4 regions of the Brevibacterium spongiae genome follow, and region 2 is predicted to be linked to each of the others. Evidence: riboswitches for the same ligand, from Rfam matches in the RefSeq annotation. Region 2 holds a riboswitch; each other region holds the start of a gene.

Region 1 (5,692 bases), 650 kb from region 2:
TGCCGTTGATGAGGTCCTTGCCTCCGATGCCCTTGTGCTGGGCGACGGCGAGAACGGCCGGGATGTTGTCTCCGGGGTGTGAGTATTCGGCGGCGAGGAAGGTGTCGTGGAAGTCGAGTTCGCGGACTGCCACGCCGTTGGCCCAAGCGGCCCATTCCGGGGAGAAGCGGTCGGTCACCGGCAGGCCGAAGATGTTGGCCCCCGGGTTGAATGGGTGGGTCTGCGCCTGTTCGCGGGCGTGTGTCGGTGCGGAACGGCTCACCGAGGCGGCCGCGACGGCGGCGTTGTCGATGACGCGGTTGATGACCATCTCGGTGACGTCTGCGTCGACCGGCGTGGGGTCGGATGCGACCTCGGCGATCTTCCAGGCGAGCTGATCTTCGCGAGCCAGGTTCTCTGAGCTCTTATGAGTGCGGACTTCATGATTGATCATGGATACCCCTTCATAGTCCTCGACCGGATCGGTCAGCGAGTGCTGACACAACTGTAGGTCACGTCACCTCAGCGCGTCGCGACCGGTCGAAAATTTATCTCGATATCAAGATACTTTACCCGATGTGTGTGCTGGTTCACCACACGGCATGTGCGGGTTACTCACACGGGAGGTGAGCCTCTTCTGCCGATGCTCGCGATATGGGACGATTGCTCCATGACTCGCACCGCCCTGGATTATGACGAGAACTGGTTCGACGACGACGAGTTCGCCCGTCTGCGCAGACGCATGCCGATCCCCTATGTCAATGCGATTCCCGTGCGGGTCGGCGAATCGGGCAACGTCGAGCGCATCGGACTGCTGCTGCGCAGCCTCGAGGACGGCACCCTGGGTCGTGAGGTCGTGGGCGGGCGCATCCGCTTCCACGAATCGATCCGCTCAGCACTCATGCGTCACGCCGAGAACGATCTCGGACCGATGGCGCTGCCGGTCATCCCACCGGCGATCTCCCCGTTCCACATCGCCGAGTACTTCCCCACCGAAGGCTCCGCCCTGCTGCACGATCCCCGGCAGCACGCGATCTCGATGTGCTTCATCCTCGAGGTCCGCGGCGAATGCACCCCGCGCGCCGATGCCCTCAGCCTCGACTGGCTGACCCCGGAGGAGACCCTGCGCCCCGATATCACCAGCGAGCTCTGCCATGGTCAGGACTTCATCCTCAAGGCCGCACTCACGCACCTGGGCTTCCCGATCTGAGACCGCAGCTCTCACCGACGCACTTTTTCTACACTCCGTAGAATTGCCTTGGTAGACTGGTGGTGACGCGGACGATACCGCTGGTCGGGGCCGTCGTCAGCGTCTGGGTTGGCCAGGCCCCGAGGGAGAGGTTTGAGATGTCTGCCCAGTCCCCTATGCCCGAGTCCGATACCCCCGAATCACGTGCGGCCGGTGCGCAGCCGTCCGAGTCCGGCCTCAACCGGGAACTCGGCGTGCTCGTCGGCTTCGACGGTTCCGAACTCGCAGCTCTCGCCGTGCGCTTCGGCGCGCTGGAAGCAGCGCGGCGGAAGACCACGCTGACCGTCGTGACCGCGTATCCGCTGCCGACGATGATCTATCCGAATATGGCCTCGATTCCCAATGAGCCCGAGGACACGAAAGCGGAGAAGGAAGCGGAGAAGACCCTCGCCGAGGCGGTCGAACTCCTCCGCGATCACCCCGGTGAGAAGAGCTTCCGCACAGCGCCGGGCGATGCCGCGGGCTCGCTCATCACGCTGAGTGCCGACGCCGAGGTGATCGTCCTCGGTGCGCGCGGGCGCGGCGGCTTCATGGGCCGCGTCCTCGGTTCGGTGTCCACCGCCGTGCCGGCCCACGCCCACTGTCCGACCATCGTCGTCCCGCATCATGCGACGAAGGCCGACGCCGACGGACCGGTCGTCGTGGCCGTCGACGGTTCGGATACCGGTCGGGTCGCCATGGTCACGGCGGCTGCCGAGGCCGCCGTGCGTGAGGCCCCTCTCGAAGTCGTGGCGGTGCTGCCGGCGGGGGAGGAATGGCTCTACTGGTATCCCGAGCTCGAACTGAGCTCCGAGGTCACAGGGCGGCGGCAGAAGCAGATCGCCACCGGTCTGGAGGGTGAGGTCGCGCAGCTGTCGGCGCAGTTCCCGGACCTCGAGGTCTCATCCTCGGTGCCGGTCGGCGAACCCACACATACGCTGGTCGAGATCAGCGCCCGGGCACAGCTGACGGTGATGGGCACGCGCGGGCGCGGGCGCATCAGGAGCGCACTGCTCGGCTCCGTCTCACGCGGCGTACTCAACCATGCCGAAGGCCCGGTGATGATCGTCCCGAGCTGACGGAATTCGCCCGATTCGGGACGGTCAGGCTCGTCCCGCACCTCGGCGTCGTCGTGCCGCTGCGACCAACACGGCGCCGAGGATGACCGCCACCGCACCGACGGCCACAGGCAGACCGAGGTCGCCGCCGGTGCGGGGCAGGTCGCCTCCCGCCTCGGCTCCGGCGTCGGCTTGAGCTCCGGTGCCCGCATCGGCCGAGGCGGAGTCTCCTTCGGCTCCGGCGTCGGCCTGACTCCCGGTTCCTTGTGCTCCGCTGGCATCTGCGCCATCGGCACCTGTGCCTGCGTCTGCGCCGTCCGCGCCGCCGGCATCTGCGCCTGCCCCGTCAGCGTCACCACCTGCCCCAGCGTCAGCATCCGTACCGTCGGCCTCGGCATCCGAGCCGCCAACTCCGCCGTCCGACCCGTCCGCGCTGGTATCGGCTTCCGCGTCCTCACCGGGCCCCGGTTCGCCTGATCCTGCGCGGGTGAGTTCCACATCGTCGACCTGTTCCGAGGCAGCCTGGCTCTCCGCTTGGCCCTCCGACTGTCCCCCGCCGCCTGCCGGCACTTCGTAGGTCGTGGCCTGCAGCGCGTCGTCACTGACTCGGACGCGGGTGAAGGCGGGAACGTCGTTGTAGACGCTCTTGCCTTCCCACTCGAGCCCGGGGACGTGGCTGTAGAACTTCGATCCCGTCGACGAGGTGAGAGTGAGATAGAGCGTCTGCCCCTCCGCCTTCTCCTGTTCACGTCCCGCATCTGCTCCGGGAATCGGCTTGCCTTCACCGTCCATGAGGAACGTGCGGTTGTAGATGTGGTCGTGCCCGGAGACCACGAGATCGATGTCGTTGCGGGCCGCGACCGGCGGAATCGCCTTCCGCAGCCGTTTCACATCGGCGTCGTCCCAGTGGGTGGCCGTCGAGTAGATCGAGTGGTGGAAGCCCAGCACCGTCCAGCGCGCCTGGTCACCGTGTTCGGCGACGACGTCGTCGATGAACTCTGCGTGGGCGTCCATATCCGAGCTGTTCGAGTTGATGTTGATGAACAGAACGTCGGATTCGGTGAACCAATAGTCCCCACCCGAAGTGAGGGGCCCACCGCCGCCATGGTCGGCGCTGACATTGGGCCGGTTGAAGTGCTGTTCGTATGCCTTGGACGATACGTCGTGATTGCCGATCGTCGTCGCCTGCGGCAGTGTGCGGGTCGGGTCCGGGGCCAGGTACTGCCCGTACTCGTCCTGACTGATGGCACTGTTGACCTGATCTCCGAGCGAGTAGAAGAAGTCCGGATTCTTCGCTGTGGCCACCGCCGAGGTGAGCGTGCGGTCCCACGCCGATGCGTCGTCGGGGGTTCCACCTCCCGCACCGATCTGCGGGTCACCGAAGACGAGGAATTCGTCGTCACCGCCGTCGTCTCCCGTCGTGAACCGTGCCACCTCGGTGAAGCCGTCCTCCTCGCTGCCGACTTGATAGGCGTATTCGGTGCCGGGTTCCAGGTCGGTCATCGTCGCATGGTTGAAGTGGCGGGAGAGATCGGCTCCGATCCCGGAATCTGTGGTCTCGGCTGTCTGCGCATCGTCGGGCAGCTCGTTGCCTGCGAGTTCGCTCGCCGGCGCCCACCGGACCTCTCCCCCGCCCGAACTCTCACTCATCCAGGAGACATTGCGTGCGGTCGAATCGGCTCCGACCTGCAGCACGGCATCGGTGATCGCCTCAGTACCGGTCTCCGTCCGCTGCTGCGGACCCGTCTCATCGCTGGTGCGCGGCTGCGACTCCGTCGGTCCGGGACTCGGCGTACCGGAGCCCAGGCCTTGAGCATCGGCGGGAAGCGGAGCGGCCACCAGCCCGGTGAGCAGAACACCGGCGGACAGGGCGGAGAACCGGCGTCGGAGGCGATGAGTCGTCATTCGCCCATTTCTACTCACCAGTAGTGAAGTAGTGTTCGAAGGCTGTCGACGTCCAGCGGAACGGGAAGTGAACCCTCGATGACCGAGGCGGAGCGGTCGCGGGTCTCCCCTGTTGTACAGTGGTGGCTACGACAGGGGAGCGCCGTCAGGGGCGCTGAGAGTGCAGACGAGCTGCAGACCCTCGAACCTGATGCGGTTAGCACCGCCGAAGGAAGTCGAGACTCTTCACCCCTCCTTGTGACTGAGGAGGCATCATGCCGAAAACCACCACGCCCGATTCCACGACGCCTGCCAAGCCGGTCCACACGCTGGCGCCCAAGACGAAATCGTGGCGGGTCGTCGACTATGTCACCACCGCAGTGCTCGGCATCGCCGTCGGGCTCGTCTTCTGGGTGCTGGCGCTGAGTTGGAAGGTCCTCGAGCTCGCGTTCCAGGCCTTCCCACCCTCGATCGGCCTCATCGCCGGGCTGTGGGTGCTGGCCGGGCCTCTGGCCGGTGCGATCATCCGCAAGCCCGGCGCCGCACTGCTGTGCGAGCTCATCGCCGCCATCGTCGAAGCGGTCCTCGGGTCTCATTTCGGGGCGACGGTGCTGCTGTCCGGATTCCTGCAGGGCCTCGGCGCCGAACTCGTCTTCGCGGCCTTCGGGTACAGGCGATTCACGCTGTGGGTCACGGCTCTGTCCGGGGTGCTGGCGGCGGCGTTCATGGCCGTGAGCGAGAACATCATGTACAACGCCGAATGGCAGTTCTCCTTCCAGGCCGCCTACGCGGTGTGCGCGATCATCTCCGGTCTCGTCATCTCCGGCATCGGCGCCTGGTTCGCCTACCGGGCGATCGCGAAGACCGGGGCGCTGAGTTCGTTCGCCTCCGGCCGTCTGCGCTGATGGCGCTGCCGATCACGGCGCGCGGGTATTCGTGGACGCATGCCGACCGTGACGCTCCGGCCGTCGGCCCCCTCGACCTCGACATCGCCGCCGGTGAGAAGGTGCTCGTCCTCGGGTCCTCCGGGGTGGGCAAGTCGACGCTGCTTCACGCGATCGCTGGCGTCCTCTCCGACGAATCCGGTGAGGCGACCGGTGAGCTCCTCATCGGCGGAGACGCCCCGGACCCTCGCCGAGGCGGCACCGGGCTGGTCCTCCAAGATCCCGATTCGCAGGTGATCTTCTCCCGCATCGGCGACGATGTCGCCTTCGGAATGGAGAACCTCGGCCTGCCTGCCGAGGTCATCGCGGCCCGGATTCCCGCCTCGCTGCGTGCGTTGGGACTCAACCTGCCGCAGGATCATCCGAGTGCCGCCCTGTCCGGTGGGCAGAAGCAGCGGTTGGCGCTGGCGGGCATCCATGCGATGGCACCGGAGGTCATCGTCCTCGACGAGCCGACGGCCAATATCGATCCTGGTTCTGCCGAGGATGTCCGTGATGCCGTGCTTGCTGTGCAGGCCGAGACCGCGGCGACGATGATCGTCGTCGAACACCGGGTCGGCCTGTGGCTCGACCACGTCGACCGAGTCATCGTGCTCGGT
Region 2 (5,692 bases):
TGGATCATCCGCCGTGCCGGATGGCCCGAGCGGGTCCTGTGCTTCCTCGCCGCCGGTGCGCTCCTCTACCTCCAACCGCTGTCGATGACGGTCGGCTTCGCGGCCCTCGCCCTCGCCGTCGTCATCCACCTGCTCCTCCGACGAAAGCCGGCGACCGCCTCGGCGAGGGGGACCGAGGACGGAACGGCCGCCTCGGCGAACGGCGGACCAGGAACGAGCGCAACCGGCGCGGCCGGGTCCGGCGACGGACCTTCCACGGAACCACCCTCGACCGGAACACCGGCCGGGACCAACTGAGAAAGGCACGAAGTCCATGAAGCGAACAACGACGTTCACGATCGCTGCGGCGGCCCTGGCCGCGGTGCTGACGATGAGTTCATGTGGTGGCAAACGCGAAGCCGAACCCGCCGCCGAAGGCGGAGACGGCTGCACTGCCGCCTCCGGGCAGATCACCATCGCCACCGGAAACTCGACAGGTGTCTACTACGTGCTCGGCGGCGGTCTGGCGCAGGTGATCTCCGACAATTCCGATCTCAAGGCGACCGCCTCGGAGACCGGCGCCTCCGTGCAGAACCTCCAACAGCTGTCCAGCGGCGACTTCGACATCGCGTTCTCCTTGGCCGATACCGCAGCCGATGCGGTTTCTGGCAACGCTGACTTCAAGGAGGCCGAGGACATCTCGGCGCTCTCACGCATCTACGACAACTACACCCACGTCGTCGTGCGCAAGGACGCGAAGATCGATTCGGTTGAGGACTTCAAGGGCAAGACGATCTCGACCGGGTCGCCGAAGTCCGGCACCGAGGTCATCGCCAACCGCCTCATCGAATCCGCCGGCCTCAAGGACGGCGATGTGACCAAACAGCGCCTCGACCTGTCGAAGACCGTCGACGGGATGAAGGACGGATCCATCGACGGCATGGTGTGGTCCGGCGGTCTGCCCACTGCGGGTGTCACCGACCTGTTCACCTCGAACGGCAAGGACGTCGAGATCCTCGACATCTCCGACCTCGAAGGCAAGATGAAGGAGATCAACCCCGTCTACGAGGTGGCCGAGATTCCCGGCGACACCTACAAAGGCGTCGACGCGATCAAGACGATCGTCACCCCGAACGTGCTCATGGTCCGCAACGACATGGACGAAGGCACTGCCTGCGCTCTGACGAAGCTCGTCTTCGACAAGAAGGACGACCTGGTCAAGGTGCATGCGGCGGCGAAGGAGATCAACCTCGACACCGCCGAACCGCCGAAGCCGATCACACTGCATCCGGGTTCGCAGAAAGCGCTCGACGAACTGAATAAGTAGAACACCCGCGGCGGGCGTCTGAGGCGCTGACGGCATTGGTGCCGGCGCGCTCAGCCGCCCGTTGTCGGGTTGTCGGCTGGCTCAGCCGTCTTGGGGGTCGTGGGGTCAGGCGGCTCAGCCGTCGTGGGGGCCGACAGTTGGCTCGGGGAGGTACACCGTCCCGCCGGAGGCGAGGAACTCGCGGCTCTTCTCCTGCATGCCTGCCAGCGCGGCCTGCGCCTCGGCGCTTCCGTAGGTGTCGCGGATGTCTTGGGAGATGCGCATCGAGCAGAACTTCGGCCCGCACATCGAACAGAAGTGCGCGGTCTTCGCCGGTTCCGCCGGCAGCGTCTCGTCATGGAACGCCTCGGCGGTCTCCGGGTCAAGACCGAGAGCGAACTGGTCCCGCCACCGGAACTCGAACCGTGCCTTCGACAGCGCATCATCGCGGGCCGTCGCCCCGGGGTGGCCCTTCGCGACGTCGGCGGCGTGGGCGGCGATCTTGTACGTGATCACTCCGGTCTTGACGTCGTCGCGGTCGGGCAGACCGAGGTGCTCCTTTGGGGTGACATAGCAGAGCATCGCCGTGCCGTAGCGGGCGATCTCGGTCGCTCCGATCGCCGAGGTGATGTGGTCGTAGCCGGGTGCGATGTCCGTGACCAGCGGACCCAAGGTGTAGAAGGGTGCGCCGTGGCACAGCTCCTGCTGACGTTCGACGTTCTCCCGCACGAGGTGGAGCGGAATGTGCCCGGGCCCTTCGACCATCACCTGGACGTCGTGGGCCCAGGCGCGTTCGGTGAGTTCGGCGAGAGTGTCGAGTTCCGCGAACTGGGCGGCATCGTTGGCATCGGCGATGGAGCCCGGTCGCAGTCCGTCGCCGAGTGAGAACGCGACGTCGTAGCGGGCGAAGATCTCGCAGAGCTCATCGAAGTGGGTGTAGAGGAAGTTCTCCTCGTGATGGGCCAGACACCAGCCGGCCATGATCGACCCGCCGCGGGAGACCATCCCGGTGACCCGGTTGGCGGTGAGGGGGACGTAGCGCAGCAGCACACCGGCGTGGACGGTCATGTAGTCCACACCCTGTTCGCACTGCTCGATGACGGTGTCGCGGTAGATCTCCCAGGTCAGCGCGTTCGCGTCACCGTCGACCTTCTCCAGCGCCTGGTAGATCGGGACGGTGCCGATGGGGATCGGCGAATTGCGGATGATCCACTCCCGGGTGGTGTGGATGTCATTGCCGGTCGACAGGTCCATGAGGGTGTCGGCGCCCCACTTCGCGGCCCATCGCAGCTTGTCGACCTCCTCGGCGATGGAGCTGGTGACCGCGGAATTTCCGATGTTCGCGTTGATCTTCACGAGGAAGGCCTTGCCGATGATCATCGGCTCGGATTCGGGGTGGTTGATGTTGTTCGGGATGATGGCGCGCCCGGCGGCGAGTTCTGCGCGGACGAGTTCGACATCGCACTGTTCGCGCAGGGCGACGAACCGCATCTCGGGGGTGATGATGCCCTGCCGGGCGTAGTGCATCTGGGTCACCGTGCGGCCGGTCTTGGCTCGTCGCGGAACCGGTTTGCGCCCCTTCCACTGCTGCGAGGGCGCACCTCTGCGCACTGCCGCACGTCCGTCGTCGGCGATGCGGTGGCCGCGGGCTGCATACGTTTCGGTGTCGAGGCGGGAGTCGATCCAGGGGAACCGCAGCGCTGGGAGGCCTTCCTCGGGGACGCTGCCGGGGCCGACGGTGCGGTAGACGTGGACGGGGTCGTTCGCTCGGCCGTCGGTGTCGTCGAGTTCGATGCGGGTGACCGGCACGCGGACCTGGTGCTCCGCGTCCTCGACCCAGTCCGGCGAATGCGTCGGGTACTGCTCAAGTGTGAACCAGTCCTCGGGTTTCCGCACCGACTGATCCTCGGATCCCCGCACCGAGGCGGCCGCTTCGTTCGCGTCGGGGGTCGGGCCGAGGTCACGCTCGGTGGGCACAGTCGTGGCAGGGACAGGTGTTTCAGGGGTGAATGCAGTCATCTGCAGTCCTCACTTCCTACGCCGGTATCAACCGGATCAGGTTCTACGGTCTCGGACGATTCAGTCCGATCTCAGCCCTTGAAGAGGGCTCCCGTGGGGTCATGCAATTCGTATCACGAGGTCAGCGCGTGGGACAACCTCGCCGAGGTGGGGCGCGGGTCAGTCGCCCTGGAGGAACGTCTTCGCGACCGCGCCGAGGGCGACGACGTCGGAGATCGCGACCATCTCCCGGGCCGAGTGCATCGAATACAGTGCCGGTCCGACGTCGACGGTGGTCATGCCCAGGCGGGTGGCGGTCAGCGGACCGATCGTCGACCCGCAGGGCATCGCATTGTTCGACACGAAGTCCTGATACTCGACCCCGGCGGCCGCACATGCTCGCGCCCACACTGCTGTGCCCACGGCATCCGTGGCGTAGCGCTGCTGAGCATTGAGTTTGAGCAGCGGACCGCCGCCGAGGTGTGGACGCACATGCGGGTCGTGACGCTCCGGATAGTTCGGGTGCGCGGCGTGCCCGGCATCGGAGGACACGCACACCGAGGCGGCCAAGGAGGCCAGATAGTCGCTGCGCGTCGAGTTCGGCAGCAGGGAGGCGATGATGCGTTCGGTGACATCGGCGAGGAACGGCCCGCACGCTCCGGACCGTGAGTTCGATCCGATCTCCTCATGATCGAAGGCCGCGAACAGCGGGATCCCCTCGAGACCGTCGGCGTCGAGATTCGCCAAGGCGGTGACTCCGGCGTGGACGGACAGGAGGTTGTCCAGCCTCGGCGAGGCGAAGAACTCCTCGGAGGCACCGAACCGTGACGGTGCCTGCGTAGGAACGGTGTAGACGTCGTGGCCGGCCACCTGTTCGGGATCCACCTCGGCGGAGGCGGCGAGCAGTTCGACGATGTCTGCCTCGGCGAGTTCGGCCAGGCCGATGACCGGAGCCGTGTGACGCTGCTTGTCCAAGGTCAGACCCTCATTGACCTGCCGGTCGAGATGAATCGCCAGCTGCGGGATACGGGCGATCGGCCCGGTCTGTGCGAGCACGGTCCGGCCGTCGGCGAGACTGAGCCGACCGGCGAAGGCGAGCTCCCGGTCCAGCCACGAATTCAGCAGCGGACCACCGTAGATCTCCACACCGACCTGACGCGTCCCCTCCGCGGTGTACTCAGGGCCGGGTTTGAGTTTGAAAGCCGGGGAATCGGTGTGGGAACCGAACACGCGGAACCCGGGAGCCGCCTCGGCGGTGGTGGGATTGATCCACGCGATGATCGCACCGTCACGGATGACGAAATTGCCCGTCCCGGGAGTCAGCGCCCACGCGCTCGCCTCATCGAGGCGGGAGAAACCGGCCTTCTCCAGACGCTGGGCGGCGGTGGCCACGGCGTGGTATGAGCTGGGGGAGGCGCTGACGAAGTCGCCGAGGTCGTCCGCGGTCTGCGCGGCAGGAACCGGTCTCGGGAGTGATTCATTCATTTCCCCAGCCTATCCTTTGCGGTAGTTTGGATGACAAGGGAAGAGGTCTCAGACATCGGGTTGCACCGAGCCTGGGGCGACAGCGGCGGCAGGGACCCTGCAACCGCAGCATCGACGGCAAGGAGTGTTCGACGTGAATCAGTTCGTGACGGAGTGGAACACCTGGCGCGATTCACGAAATTCGGCACTGGCGAAACCGTTCGGATGGCTCAGCGTCGTCGGACTCCACTGGCTCGACGTCGAATCCACGTGGTCCGACGCCCCGGGAACCTTCACTGTCGAGGACGGGTGGGTCACCGTCTCCCTCGACTCCGGAATCAACGCAGGCCCCGCAGCAGAGACCTTCGACCTGCTCAGCGGCGGATCGGCCGCGGCAGGCGGGAACGGGGCCGGGAACGGGAACGGTGCCGGGAATGGATCCGGTGCCGGATTCGGTGCCGGATTCGGTGCCGGTACGGGCAATGCCGAGGCGACGCGCGCGACCAGCCCATCGGTGCCCAGCGACACCTCGACTCTGCCGGCAGTGACGAGCCAGGCCGCGAACGATGGCGGCGACGGCGATGTGTCGACCGATGCTCACCATGGACCGGCACCACGCCCGCAGGTGAGAGTCGAGGACCACGGCTTCAGCGCGAAACTGCCCGCCGGGGGATCGCTGAACTGGTTCACCGTGGGCAACGTCCTCTACGAGCTCATCGACCGGGGCGGCCGCCTCGGTGTGCGTGTGCGCAATTCGAAGTCGCCGCTGCTCGGCAAGTTCTTCGAGGTTCCGGTCTTCGACCCGGATCCGGACTTCGTCTTCCTCGCCCACTTCACCCGATTCGACCCGTTCCCGACCTATACGATCGAGACCGCGCAGGAGGACCTGCAGCTGCAGACCCAGGCCGCCGGGACCGTCACCTTCGAAACGCAGCACGGCGAGGT
Region 3 (5,692 bases), 1.1 Mb from region 2:
ATCGGCGTCACCCTGCGGTTCGTCATCACACTCCAAGAGGTGGACTCACCGCGATACATCCGCTTCAGTGCCTCCGGCGACCTGCGAGGCGAAGGCATCTGGACACTCACTCGTGAGCGCGGAGCCACCCGCATCGACGCACAGTGGTGTGTGACGACGATCCGTGCGCTCATCACGATGATGCGGCCGGTGTCGGGAATCATGCATGCGCTGGTGATGGCAGCCGGTGAACGCGGACTCCGCCGGCGACTCTCCGGCACCGCCGGCGACTGACACACGGCTCAGCGCACAGCAGCACCGCTGAACTCTCGGACCTGCCCGGGCCACGCGTCGATGCCGCCGGCCAGCGACCGCAGCCGCACCCCGGGCGGGGCCGCCTCGGTGAGCAGAGACACCGCCTCCGCCGACCGGGCACCGGACTTGCAGTGGAGGACGACCTCGGTCCGATCCTGCCCGCCCTCAGCATGATCCACCGCCTCGGCGACGGCCTCCCAACCGTGTGCGCGGATCCGATCCAAGGGCAGATGCACAGAGCCCGGAATCATCGCCAGGGCACGTTCCCACTCCTCACGGACGTCGAGAACCACCGCAGCATCCCCGAGCCTCACCAGCCCGGCCGGATCGATCTCATCCACCCCATCTGCGGGCCCACGGTCCCCGGAACCGCCGACGGCAGCAGAAGAGGCGACGGCGCAGGCGGCGGCCACCTCGGTGAGGTCGGTGACGGCCGGCCGGTCGGGATCGGGGGAGAAGCGCAGGGTCGAATACTCACCGGCCAAAGCGTCGTAGCGCAGCAGCCTGCCGATGAACGGGGTGCCGATGCCGCAGATGAGTTTGATCGCCTCGGTGGCCATGGCCGAACCGACGGTCCCGCACAGCACGCCGAGCACTCCGCCCTCGGCGCAGTTGGGCACAGAATCGGGTTCGGGGATATCGGGGAACAGGTCGCGCAGCATCGGTCCGTGACCGGGGACGAAGGTGCTCACCTGGCCGGCGAACCGGAAGATCGTGCCCCACACGAGCGGGGTGCCGGTGAGTTCGGCGGCATCATTGGACAGGTACCGGGTGGCGAAGTTGTCGGCCCCGTCGAGCACCACATCATGGTCAGCGAACAGTTCGAGGGCATTGTCGGGGCTCAGCCGCCCGTTGATGGTCCGGACCTCGAGGTGCGGATCGAGGCGGTGCAGCGCGGCAGCAGCCGATTCGACCTTCGACCGGCCCACATCAGCAGTGCGGTGGATGATCTGGCGCTGCAGGTTCGACGTCTCGACCGCGTCATCGTCGATGATCGTCAGAGACCCGACCCCGGCGGCCGCCAGATAGTTGAGCACAGGGGACCCGAGACCCCCGGCCCCGATGACGAGCACCGAGGCGGCCCGCAGCCGCCGCTGCCCCTCGAGTCCGAATCCCGGCAGGCTGAGGTGGCGGGCGTAGCGTGCGATCTCCTCCTGTGCCAGCGGTGGACCGGGGGCGACGAGTGGGGCCAGTCCGGTGTCCGGTGTTGGGGTGGCGTTGACCGTGGTCATGACGTGCTGACCATTCCGTCGAAGGTCGACGACGCCAGCGCCAGGGGCCGTTTCGGAATGCGGCCGGCACCGGCCGCCAGGTGTCCGGCTTCGACGGCCAGCGCCATCGCCCGAGCCATGGCCTGCGCATCATGGGCGCGGGTGACCGCCGAGGCCAACAGCACCGCGGTGCATCCGAGTTCCATCGCCAGCGCCGCATCGGAGGCGGTGCCGACACCGGCGTCGAGGATGATCGGCACCTGTGCTCGGGCGACGATGGTTTCGATGTTGTGCGGATTGAGGATGCCCAGTCCGCTGCCGATGGGTGCCCCGGCGGGCATCACTGCTGCCACGCCGGCGTCTTCGAGTCGCTTCGCCAGAGCGGGGTCGTCGTTCGTGTACGCGAAGACGGTGAACCCGTCGAGGACGAGTTCCTCGGCTGCGGCGAAGAGTTCGATCGGGTCCGGCAGCAAGGTGTCCTCATCGGCGATGACTTCGAGCTTCACCCAGTTCGTCTCGAGCGCCTCCCTGGCCAGCCGTGCAGTGAGCACGGCATCCCGAGCGGTATAGCATCCGGCGGTGTTCGGCAGAATGCGGATGCCCAGACGGTCGAGCAGCATGAACACAGAATCGCGGGACTCGGCATCGAAGCGGCGCATCGCTACGGTCGTCAGCTCCGTGCCCGATGCCTGCAGAGCCGCATCGAGGATGCTCAATGAGCTCGCCCCACCGGTGCCCATCACGAGTCGGGAGGACAGTTCCACATCATCGATCGTCCAGGTCATCTCAGCCTCCCTGCACTGCGGTGACGATGTCGACGGTGTGCCCGTCGGCGAGGGTGAAATCGGACCAGGCGCCGCGGCGGATCACCTCACCGTCGACGGCCAGGGCGACACCCAGCCGCCCTCCGTCGGCCGGGGTTCCGTCCTCACGGAGCTGACGCCCGGTGACCTCGGCGACGAGCTCGAGCGCCGAGGTGGCGGCGGGCAGGGCGCGGGACTCGCCGTTGAGCACGATGGCCGGTGACTGAGCTGGTGCGGATGTTGTGCGAGTCATAACAGGCTCCTCTGGGAGTCGGTGGTGGGCAGCGGATCATCAGCAGGGTCATAGGTGGAGGCAGGCATCGTGGCGTCGGCAGAGAATCGCTGGAGGTCCACGGAGTCGAGGGCACCGTCGGGCAGCCAGTCCGAGCGAAGACCCAACGCGAGCTCGGCGCTGAGGCGTCCCCCGAGAGGGGCGAGAAGAATTCCGTGGCGGAAGTACCCGGTGCTCACGATGCAGCCGTCATCGACTCGGCCGATGAGCGGAAGATCATCGGGGGAGCCGGGGCGGGCGCGAGTGGTGACATCGGTGACCTCACAGTCGAGGACGCCAGGGACCAGCCGCTGACCGTCCTGGAGGAGCCGGTGCATCGCCCCGGCGGAGATGCCGGACCGGCCGTCCTCACGGGAACTGGCCCCGAGTACGATCTCACCGTCGGGACGGGGAACGAGATAGACGGGCCGACCGTTGACCAATCCACGGATGGTCGAGGTGAGGAGGGGGTCCAGTTCCGCCGGGGCACGGAGTCGCAGGACATCACCCCACACGTGCCGCAATGGCAGGACAGGTACGCCGGTGATGCCGTTCGCCTCGGTGCCGGCGGCGATGATGACCTGATCGGCCGACAGATGACTGCCGTCCTCGACCTCGACACCCACAGTGGCACCGCCGTCCCGGACGAGTCCTGTCACCCGTCGTCTCAGCAGACCGGAGGCGAAGGAAGTCAGCAGCGCCGAGGTGATCCGCCGGGGGTCGATGGAATGATCCCCGGGAATGCGGACGGCCCCGGCCACCGACGGTGACAGGGCCGGTTCCAGACTCCTGGCGCGCGAGCCGGTGAGCAGTTCGGTCGTGAAGCCGGCCTCGTCCTGGTTCTCTCGCAGCTCCCGCAGCGCCTGCAGATCGGCACGGTCCCCGGCACAGACGAGTGTGCCTGTGTCGGTGAGGCCGAGATCGGCACCGGTTGCGCTCGCCACCTCTGCAGCGAAATCCGGGTACAGCCGGGCCGAGGTCTGCATCAGCGGGTACAGGGGAGTCTGCCCCCACACCACTTCGGCAGCCGGAGCGATCATCCCTGCCGCAGCGTGGGTCGCCCCCTGGCCCGGGGTGGGATCGATGATGGTGACTTCGGCACTGAGGCGGCGCAGATGCCACGCGGTCGAGAGGCCGATGATTCCGGCCCCGACGACGATGACGTGCATGGATTCTCCCTCCGGCGGCATGATCCGCATCAGGTCTGACGGTCGGCTCCTACGCCCTCTCAGCCTCGTTGTGAGGCTCCCGCGAACTTCCTCTACTCTATGACCATGACCACAGATATGCCACCGCACACCGAGGTGCCCGGCACGCTCCGTGCCCAGCGGCACGACCGATTGGCCGCAGCCGACCTCTACCTGTGCACCGACGCCAGGAGCGCCCAGGGCGATCTTCCCGAGTTCCTCCACGCCGCCTACTCCGGGGGAGTCGACATCATCCAACTGCGCGACAAATCGTTGGAAGCCAGAGCCGAGATCGCCGTCCTCGAAGTGCTTCGCGACGTCGCCGCCGAGCACGGGAAACTGTTCTCCGTCAATGACCGTGCCGATATCGCACTGCTCACCGGCGCCGACGTCTTCCACGTCGGGCAGGGAGATCTCACCAGCGCCCAGGCCAGGGCCGTGCTCGGCCCCGAGGTCATCCTCGGCCGCTCCACCCATTCCCTGGACCAGGCGCTCGCCGCCGAGGCGGACCCGGAGATCGACTATTTCTGCGTCGGTCCCGTGTGGGAGACGCCGACGAAACCCGGCCGTCCCGCCGTGGGCACACAGCTGCTCACCGAGGTGGCCGCCTCGGCGGCGAACAAACCCTGGTTCGCCATCGGTGGGATCGCCGCCGGTGCCAGACTCGATGAGGTCCGAGACGCGGGCGCCTCCCGCGCCGTCGTCGTCCGTGCGATAGCCTCGGCCGAGGATCCCGGCGCAGCCGCACGGGCGTTGAAGGAGGAACTCGGATGACAGAGACCACGCACCCAACAGCTGAGGGAAACGGACTCACGATCCTCATCGCCGGGGCCGGCGCCACCGGCGGAGCCTTCGGCACCTACCTGCTCGAAGCCGGTCGGGACGTCACCTTCTTACTCCGTGAGGCCAAAGCGCAGCGGGTCCGCACCGACGGGCTGCGCTTCGTGTCTCCCGATGCCGACCGGACGAACACCGTCGACGTGATCACCGCGCCCGAACTGGAGGCGAACCCACGCACATTCGACCTCGTCATCGTCGCGGTCAAAGCGAACGGCTTGGATTCGGTGCTCGGCGATATCCGCCCCGCCATCGGACCGAAGACGACGATCATCCCATTCCTCAACGGCATGGCCCAGATCGACCTGCTGCAGGAGAGCTATCCGGGACAGGTGCTCGGCGGATTCGTCAAGATCGTCGGCACCATCAAAGGCGATGCGGTCCATCAGCTCACCGGACTGTCGGTGATGACGATCGGCGACCTCGACGGCCGAGAGGTTCCCGCGCCGATCGCCGCCGCACTCGACGTCCCCGGTTTCGGACTGCAGGTCATCGACGACATCACCGGCGGGCTGTGGGAGAAATGGGCGTTCATCGCCGCCGCCGGGGTCGTCACCTGCCTGTTCCGTGCCCCGGTGGGGGCGATCATGACCGCCGGTGGTCACGATCACGTGCTGCAGATCATCGCCGAAGTCGAAGCCGTGGCGGCAGCGGCAGGCCATCCGGTGTCCGAGAAGTCGCATGCCATGTCGGTGAAGATGCTCACCGAGGACGGTTCGGCGTTCACCTCGTCCCTCTACCGGGATGTCACCGCCGGGCTGCCCAGCGAAGCCGAGCACATCCTCGGCGATCTGTCGACGAAGGCCGCCGGGCTGGGAGTGCAGACTCCGCTGCTCGACCTCACACTCGTGCAGCTGCGTGCAGGAGCTGCCCAGAAGCAGCGCTGACTTCCGCCGCGCCCGTGCGCAGCATCGCCAGATAGGGTGCGCTCGGCTGGGTGTGTTCGATGTCGGCCGAACCGTGCGGGGCGGTGAACGTGACCACCGGAACGCCGTCAGCGACGTCGAGGACGAGAAGCGTTTCGTACCCGCCGGGCCCCACCGAATGCGAGGATCCCGCGGGCAGGTCGAAGACGAGGCGCTCCAGCGG
Region 4 (5,692 bases), 1.7 Mb from region 2:
AGTGTGCTCCATCGCGCGATCTCTGGAGATCGTCGGCGAGAGATGGAGTCTGCTCATCATCCGCAATGCACTGTTCGCGGGAGTCACGCGGTTCGGAGACTTCCAGAAGCGCCTGGGGGTGGCGACCAATGTGCTGACGACCAGGCTCGAGAGTCTCGTCGCCTCGGGAATCATGACCAGGGAATCGGCCTCCGGGGGAGCCGAATACCACCTCACCGACAAGGGGCGCGACCTGCGTGGAGTGCTCGTCGCCTTCACCGACTGGGGCGATCGGTGGGAGGCGCCGGGTGGTCGTCCGATCATCTACCGCCACGACGACTGCGACGGCGAGGTGCATTCGGGGCTCGAGTGCACCGCCTGTGATCGCGTCCCTGAGGTGGTCACGGCGTCGAAGGGTCCCGGAATGCCGGACGAGAAGTGGGCGCACCGGGCCGACTAGGGGTGGGATGACTATCTTCTCTTCATCGTCGCGTGCTTGATCTTTTCGAGCTTCGCGAGGTCCTCGGGACTCATGCCTCCAGAGCCCGTTTTCTCTTGGACTGGGCGCTCGGACTTAAAGATGTCAAAGTTGTTGAGATCATTGAGCGAGCTCTGCCAAAGGCGAAGCTTGGATTCATAGGTGATGCGATGGTGCATGTGATTGCTCAGGGCTTGAGGTATCCAGCTGTACTTTGACTCGCGTTCGAGTTGGTAGTCGATCGCTCGGCTGACGGCGGCTGCAATCCAATCGGCAAACTGAATATTGGAGCTGAGAGCGCTGTCAATGTGCATGGGCGGCTCAATGGCAGCATTCATTTCCCTAAACTCTTGGGAACGCGAGAATATGTGTGCGTATATCGTCGCTACTCTTGCAGCCCGTTGCTTCTCATTGATCTGGTCCATCAGCATCAGTAGATTTTCGCCGCAATTGTCAGCGTGACGACAGAGACGATTGACCGACTCTCGCATAGCTGAAGCTTCGCGTTGCTCATCGGAGAGCCGCACTTGCTTCCTGGTGCCGACTTCCTTCTGTTCGGCATAGAAGAAGACTCGTCCACTCAGTTCTGCGAGCCTGTTGATCAGCCCGCGAAAGACACGGATCTGCTCACCGTAGCTTCGCCAAGCGTCTGGAGTGAAGATATCTGATCCCTTGCGCTCCCAGCGGCCCGGGTTGTCTATGCCCCGCAGTTCGCTGGCAAAGACACGTCGCTTCTCTGCAGTGAAGATCTGCCCGAATCTTCGAGCCGAGTTTTCGGGGATGACGAAGCCTGCGTAGCCGAAGACCGGGTTTGTGTTGAACTTTGGGTGGTCTTTTGCAACGTAAGGGCCAGGTTCACCGATCTCATCGATATAGGCGAGCAACATGGTCGAACTCTACCCAGCGTCTCTGACACGAGGCCCAACGCAAAAACCCACGTCTGAGACGTGGGCTTGCGACTTGGCGCTCTAGGAGGTGACCTCCTCGCTACCACCTCAATATTCTCACAGCACAGATTTCCCCGCAATAGTTCTGGTATGGGGGACCAACGGCAACCATGGTGAGTGAGTATCTTTGGTGCCCCTCATCCGTCATTGTTCTTTCGACATCGAAGAAGTCGCTCGTGTCCGGTGGTGCTGATACAGTCGGAGCCATTGACATGGGGTGCCTCATGAGGATCCGTTCGCACCGAGACGCTGCGCGCGGAGGACACCGAGGCTGAGAGAACACCCATCGAACCTGATCTGGGCCATACTAGCGAAGGGATCGTCATGGTTGACTTCGACCTGCGTTCTGCCAACGCACGACTGCGTGCGTCCAACCCGCTCATCCAATGCATCACGAACACCGTCGTGCAGCAATTCAGCGCGAACGTGCTCCTGGCCGTCGGCGCGTCCCCGGCGATGCTCGACCATGAAGCCGATGCAGGACAGTTCGCCGGCATCGCCAGCGGGATCCTCATCAACTTCGGCACCGCCTCGAACCATCAGCTGCTTGCTGCCGACGCCGCCATCGACGTTGCGAATGCCGCCGGCAAGCCCTGGGTCCTCGACCCAGTGAGCGTCGGAGCCGTCGACTTCCGCACCTCCCGCATCCGCCGCGCCGCCGCCGATCACCCGACCGCCATCCGCGGCAACGCCTCCGAGATCGCCGCACTCGCCGGAGTCGGCCTCGGCGGTCGCGGAGTCGACTCCACCGACGAAGTCGACGCCGTCCTGCCGGCCGCAGCGAAACTGGCCCGGGAAACCGGCGCGATCGTTGCCGTTTCCGGTCCCACCGACGCCGTCGTCGCCCATATCGATGGCACCGACCACGTCGCCCGCGTCTCCGGCGGATACGAACTCATGCCGCTGGTCATCGGCACCGGTTGCTCCCTCGGTGCCGTCACCAGCGCCTACCTCGCCGCGGCCCGCACCGGACTCGCCGATCCCGACGCTGATGCCTCAGCCGTGCACGCACCGGAACAGGCCGCGGACAGTCAAGCCGCCTCGGCGAGGTTCGAAGCCGTCGTCGCCGCCCACGCGCACTTCGCGGTCGCCGGGGAACTCGCCGCCGACGGGGCGAAGGGACCGGGCAGCTACTCCGTGAACTTCCTCGACGCGCTCTACGCCGTCGACGGCGACCGTCTGGCCGGAGCGCGGGTCAGCATCGATGCACTCGACGCGAGCGAAGGCGTGCAGGCATGACCGCGGGGTCCGCGCACACTGCCGAAAGCCCGTACGCGACCGACCGCGTCGCAGGCGCAAACAGTCGCTTCGCAGGCATCGATACCCGCCTCTACCTCGTCACCGACTCCGCCCAATGCGCGGCCGCCGGGCGCACCGTCGCCGAGACCGTGCAGGCCGCCGTCGCAGGGGGAGTGGGCATCGTCCAGGTTCGCGACAAGGACATCGACGACGGCGAATTCTACTCACTCACACGTCAGGTCATCGCCGCCGTCGACGCCGCCACCCGCGGCACCGACCGCACCGTGCCCGTCGTCCTCAATGATCGCGTCGAGGTGGCCCGTCGCCTCATCGACGAAGGCGAGGACATCCACATCCACGTCGGCCAGACCGACACCACCGTCGCCGAGGTGCGCGCCGCCCTGGGCGAAGCACCGCTCATCGGTCTCTCGGCCGCCAGCAGCGACGAATTCGACGCCGCCCGCGACTCGGGAGTCGTCGATCTCGTCGGCATCGGGCCGGTCTATGACACCACGACGAAGGCCGACGCCCCGGACGGAATCGGACCGGACCGCCTCGGCGAACTGGTCACGAAAGCCGGCATCCCCGCCGTCGCGATCGGCGGCATCAGCATCGATCGGGCCCCTGACCTGCGTGGGCGCGGACTGCTCGGGATCTGTGTGGTCTCGGCGATCTGCATGGCCGGCGACCCGCAGGCCGCAGCCGCTGAACTGCTCGCAGCGTTTGCCGGCGGTCAGTCATGACCACTCGCCCGCCGATCGCTCTGACCATCGCCGGCACCGACCCGTCCGGGGGCGCCGGAATCCACGCCGACCTCAAGACCTTCACCGCACGGAAGACCCTGGGCACGAGTGTCATCACCGCCCTCGTTGCGCAGAACACGCACGGCGTCTCCCGGGTCTACCCGATCGACGATGATTTCGTCGCCGACCAGTTCGACTCCGTGCTGAACGATATGCCCGTCGATGCCACGAAGTCCGGGATGCTCGGCAGCCGGTCACTCGTCGAGCTCGTCGTTTCCCGCGCCGCCGCGGGTTCGCTCGGCTTCTTCACCGTCGACCCGGTGATGATCGCGACCTCCGGTCACCGCCTGCTCGCCGCCGACGCCGTCGACGCGGTTCGCACCCACCTGTTGCCCGTCGCCGACCTCATCACCCCCAACCTCCCCGAGGCGGCTCTGCTCCTGTCCGACGACGAGCCCGAAGCGCAGGCGCCGGACCAGATGCGTGACCAGGCACTTCGACTGCTCGAGCGTGGCCCCGGCGCCGTCCTCCTCAAGGGCGGGCACGGCACCGACGGGGACGTCACCGACATCCTCGCCACCCGTGACGGGCAGATCCGCGAGTTCACCCACCCCCGCGTGGCGACTGCGAACACCCACGGAACCGGGTGCACCCTCTCGGCGGCCATCACCGCCGAAGCGGCCGTCCTCGGACACGGAAGTGGACGTGCCGGGATCGGGTTCGACCTCCTCGGCGAGGCCGTCGGCAATGCCCTGGAATACCTGGCCAGAGCCCTGAGATCGGCCGCGGACTGGCAGGTCAGCATCGACCCGGAAGGGGCGCACGGTCCCGTCGACCATCAGGTCGACATCGTTCGCGGGTCGCCCGCCTGACGACGCATTCCCACTTGACGACGCATTCCCGCCTGAGCACACGACCGCTAGAGCACAGACCGAATGAGTACAAAGGAGTTCCTATGACCGTCAACTTCGCCGCCGGACCGCAGACCACTCAGCTCTGGGACCGCGTCCGCCCGATCGTCACACAGATCGAAGCGCTGCCGTTCCTCGCCCAACTCGCCGACGGCACCCTGGACACGAGGGCCTTCGTCAACTACATCTCCCAGGACAGCATCTATCTCAGCGGCTATGCCAAGGCCATGTCGTTCCTGGCTGCGAAGACCGTCGACCGCGACGAATCCCGTTTCTGGGCCGGATCCGCCGCCGAGGCGATCACGGTCGAAGAGGGAATGCACGAGGAGCTGCTCGCCGACCCGAGGCTCGCAGCAGACCTGAACGAACTCACCACCTCAGGCTCCCGGTTCAAGGCCTCGCCGACGACGCTCGGCTACGTGTCATTCCTCGTCGCCACGGCCGCCAGCCGCTCATACGGGGAAGGCGTGGCCGCAGTCCTGCCGTGCTTCTGGGTATACGCCCACATGGGCAAGGTGCTCGTCGAAGAAGCCGGACAGATGTCCGAGGACCACCCGTACCGGACATGGGTGCAGACCTACGACTCACCGGAATTCGACGATTCGACCCGCCACGCCGTGCAGATCCTCGAACAGGAATTCGCGAAGGCCACCAGTGAAGAAGCCACCCGCATGCGGGCAGCCTTCGAACAGGCATGCACGTACGAACTGCACTTCTGGGCCTCGGCGCACGCGATGCAGAACTGGGACGCCTCCGTCTTCCTGCCGCAGGATGTCACAGTCTGATCCTGGTCACGATCTCAGCCCGTTCGCCGAGGCGGCCCTGACCTCTGATCGGTCACCTCGGCGGGCGTAAGCGTTCGCGATCCCGCGGTCGAATTCGACCGCGCGGTCATCTCGGCGGGGTGAGCCTGCGGTAGAGCCGCCACACGGCGAGTCCGGTCGCGATGAGGAAGATCGCCGTGGGAACAAGCGTCATCCACTCCGGCATCGTCGCCGTGCGCGCCTCCCTCATGATGATGACGAGGATCGAGGCGAACAGCAGGGCGAGCAGACCGCCGACGATGCGCATGAATTCCATGAGACAGTCGAAGAGAAACGTGCGCTCCCCGCGCTCGAGCCAATAGTCCTTCGACGGCATGTTGATGAGACTGATCGGAAGCCTCGCCCAGATCCAGCGGATCGAGAAGAGCAGGGGCAGGCCGACACCCAAAGGCACGAAGATCCCGAGGAGCCCGGTCTTCGACGACCAGTCATCGGGCTGCCCGGCAGAGTCGAAGTGAGTGGCCACGGTGTCCGGAGCCTGCACCCAGAACCAGACGGAGAACCCGAGAAAGATCAGGATCGACGCGATCGCGAAGACGAGCGCGGCAAACTCGCTCGGTGGGTTCCGTCG

Evidence for each region. Region 2 has a riboswitch for thiamine pyrophosphate ahead of thiC (phosphomethylpyrimidine synthase ThiC). Riboswitches for the same ligand answer to the same signal wherever they lie in the genome.
Region 1: another riboswitch for thiamine pyrophosphate. It lies ahead of L1F31_RS05440 (ECF transporter S component); the one in region 2 lies ahead of thiC (phosphomethylpyrimidine synthase ThiC).
Region 3: another riboswitch for thiamine pyrophosphate. It lies ahead of thiO (glycine oxidase ThiO); the one in region 2 lies ahead of thiC (phosphomethylpyrimidine synthase ThiC).
Region 4: another riboswitch for thiamine pyrophosphate. It lies ahead of thiM (hydroxyethylthiazole kinase); the one in region 2 lies ahead of thiC (phosphomethylpyrimidine synthase ThiC).

What each region holds. Positions count from the first base shown of each region.
Region 1 covers NZ_CP093443.1:1,230,766-1,236,457, reverse strand. Annotated here, with positions in the region: gene L1F31_RS05460 (MmgE/PrpD family protein) at 1-433, opposite strand, end outside; gene L1F31_RS05455 (DUF4916 domain-containing protein) at 650-1,189, shown strand; gene L1F31_RS05450 (universal stress protein) at 1,327-2,286, shown strand; gene L1F31_RS05445 (purple acid phosphatase family protein) at 2,311-4,170, opposite strand; TPP riboswitch at 4,294-4,401, shown strand; gene L1F31_RS05440 (ECF transporter S component) at 4,425-5,054, shown strand; gene L1F31_RS05435 (ABC transporter ATP-binding protein) at 5,054-5,692, shown strand, end outside.
Region 2 covers NZ_CP093443.1:580,243-585,934, forward strand. Annotated here, with positions in the region: gene L1F31_RS02615 (TRAP transporter permease) at 1-297, shown strand, start outside; gene L1F31_RS02620 (TAXI family TRAP transporter solute-binding subunit) at 314-1,306, shown strand; gene thiC (phosphomethylpyrimidine synthase ThiC) at 1,421-3,304, opposite strand; TPP riboswitch at 3,300-3,408, opposite strand; gene L1F31_RS02630 (M18 family aminopeptidase) at 3,464-4,768, opposite strand; gene L1F31_RS02635 (DUF1684 domain-containing protein) at 4,902-5,692, shown strand, end outside.
Region 3 covers NZ_CP093443.1:1,701,669-1,707,360, forward strand. Annotated here, with positions in the region: gene L1F31_RS07655 (SRPBCC family protein) at 1-273, shown strand, start outside; gene moeB (molybdopterin-synthase adenylyltransferase MoeB) at 282-1,526, opposite strand; gene L1F31_RS07665 (thiazole synthase) at 1,523-2,290, opposite strand; gene thiS (sulfur carrier protein ThiS) at 2,292-2,561, opposite strand; gene thiO (glycine oxidase ThiO) at 2,558-3,748, opposite strand; TPP riboswitch at 3,738-3,841, opposite strand; gene thiE (thiamine phosphate synthase) at 3,854-4,540, shown strand; gene L1F31_RS07685 (ketopantoate reductase family protein) at 4,537-5,490, shown strand; gene L1F31_RS07690 (DedA family protein) at 5,444-5,692, opposite strand, start outside.
Region 4 covers NZ_CP093443.1:3,065,343-3,071,034, reverse strand. Annotated here, with positions in the region: gene L1F31_RS13835 (winged helix-turn-helix transcriptional regulator) at 1-439, shown strand, start outside; gene L1F31_RS13830 (DUF3800 domain-containing protein) at 451-1,344, opposite strand; TPP riboswitch at 1,608-1,741, shown strand; gene thiM (hydroxyethylthiazole kinase) at 1,729-2,643, shown strand; gene thiE (thiamine phosphate synthase) at 2,640-3,386, shown strand; gene thiD (bifunctional hydroxymethylpyrimidine kinase/phosphomethylpyrimidine kinase) at 3,383-4,258, shown strand; gene L1F31_RS13810 (TenA family protein) at 4,342-5,082, shown strand; gene L1F31_RS13805 (DUF1648 domain-containing protein) at 5,189-5,692, opposite strand, start outside.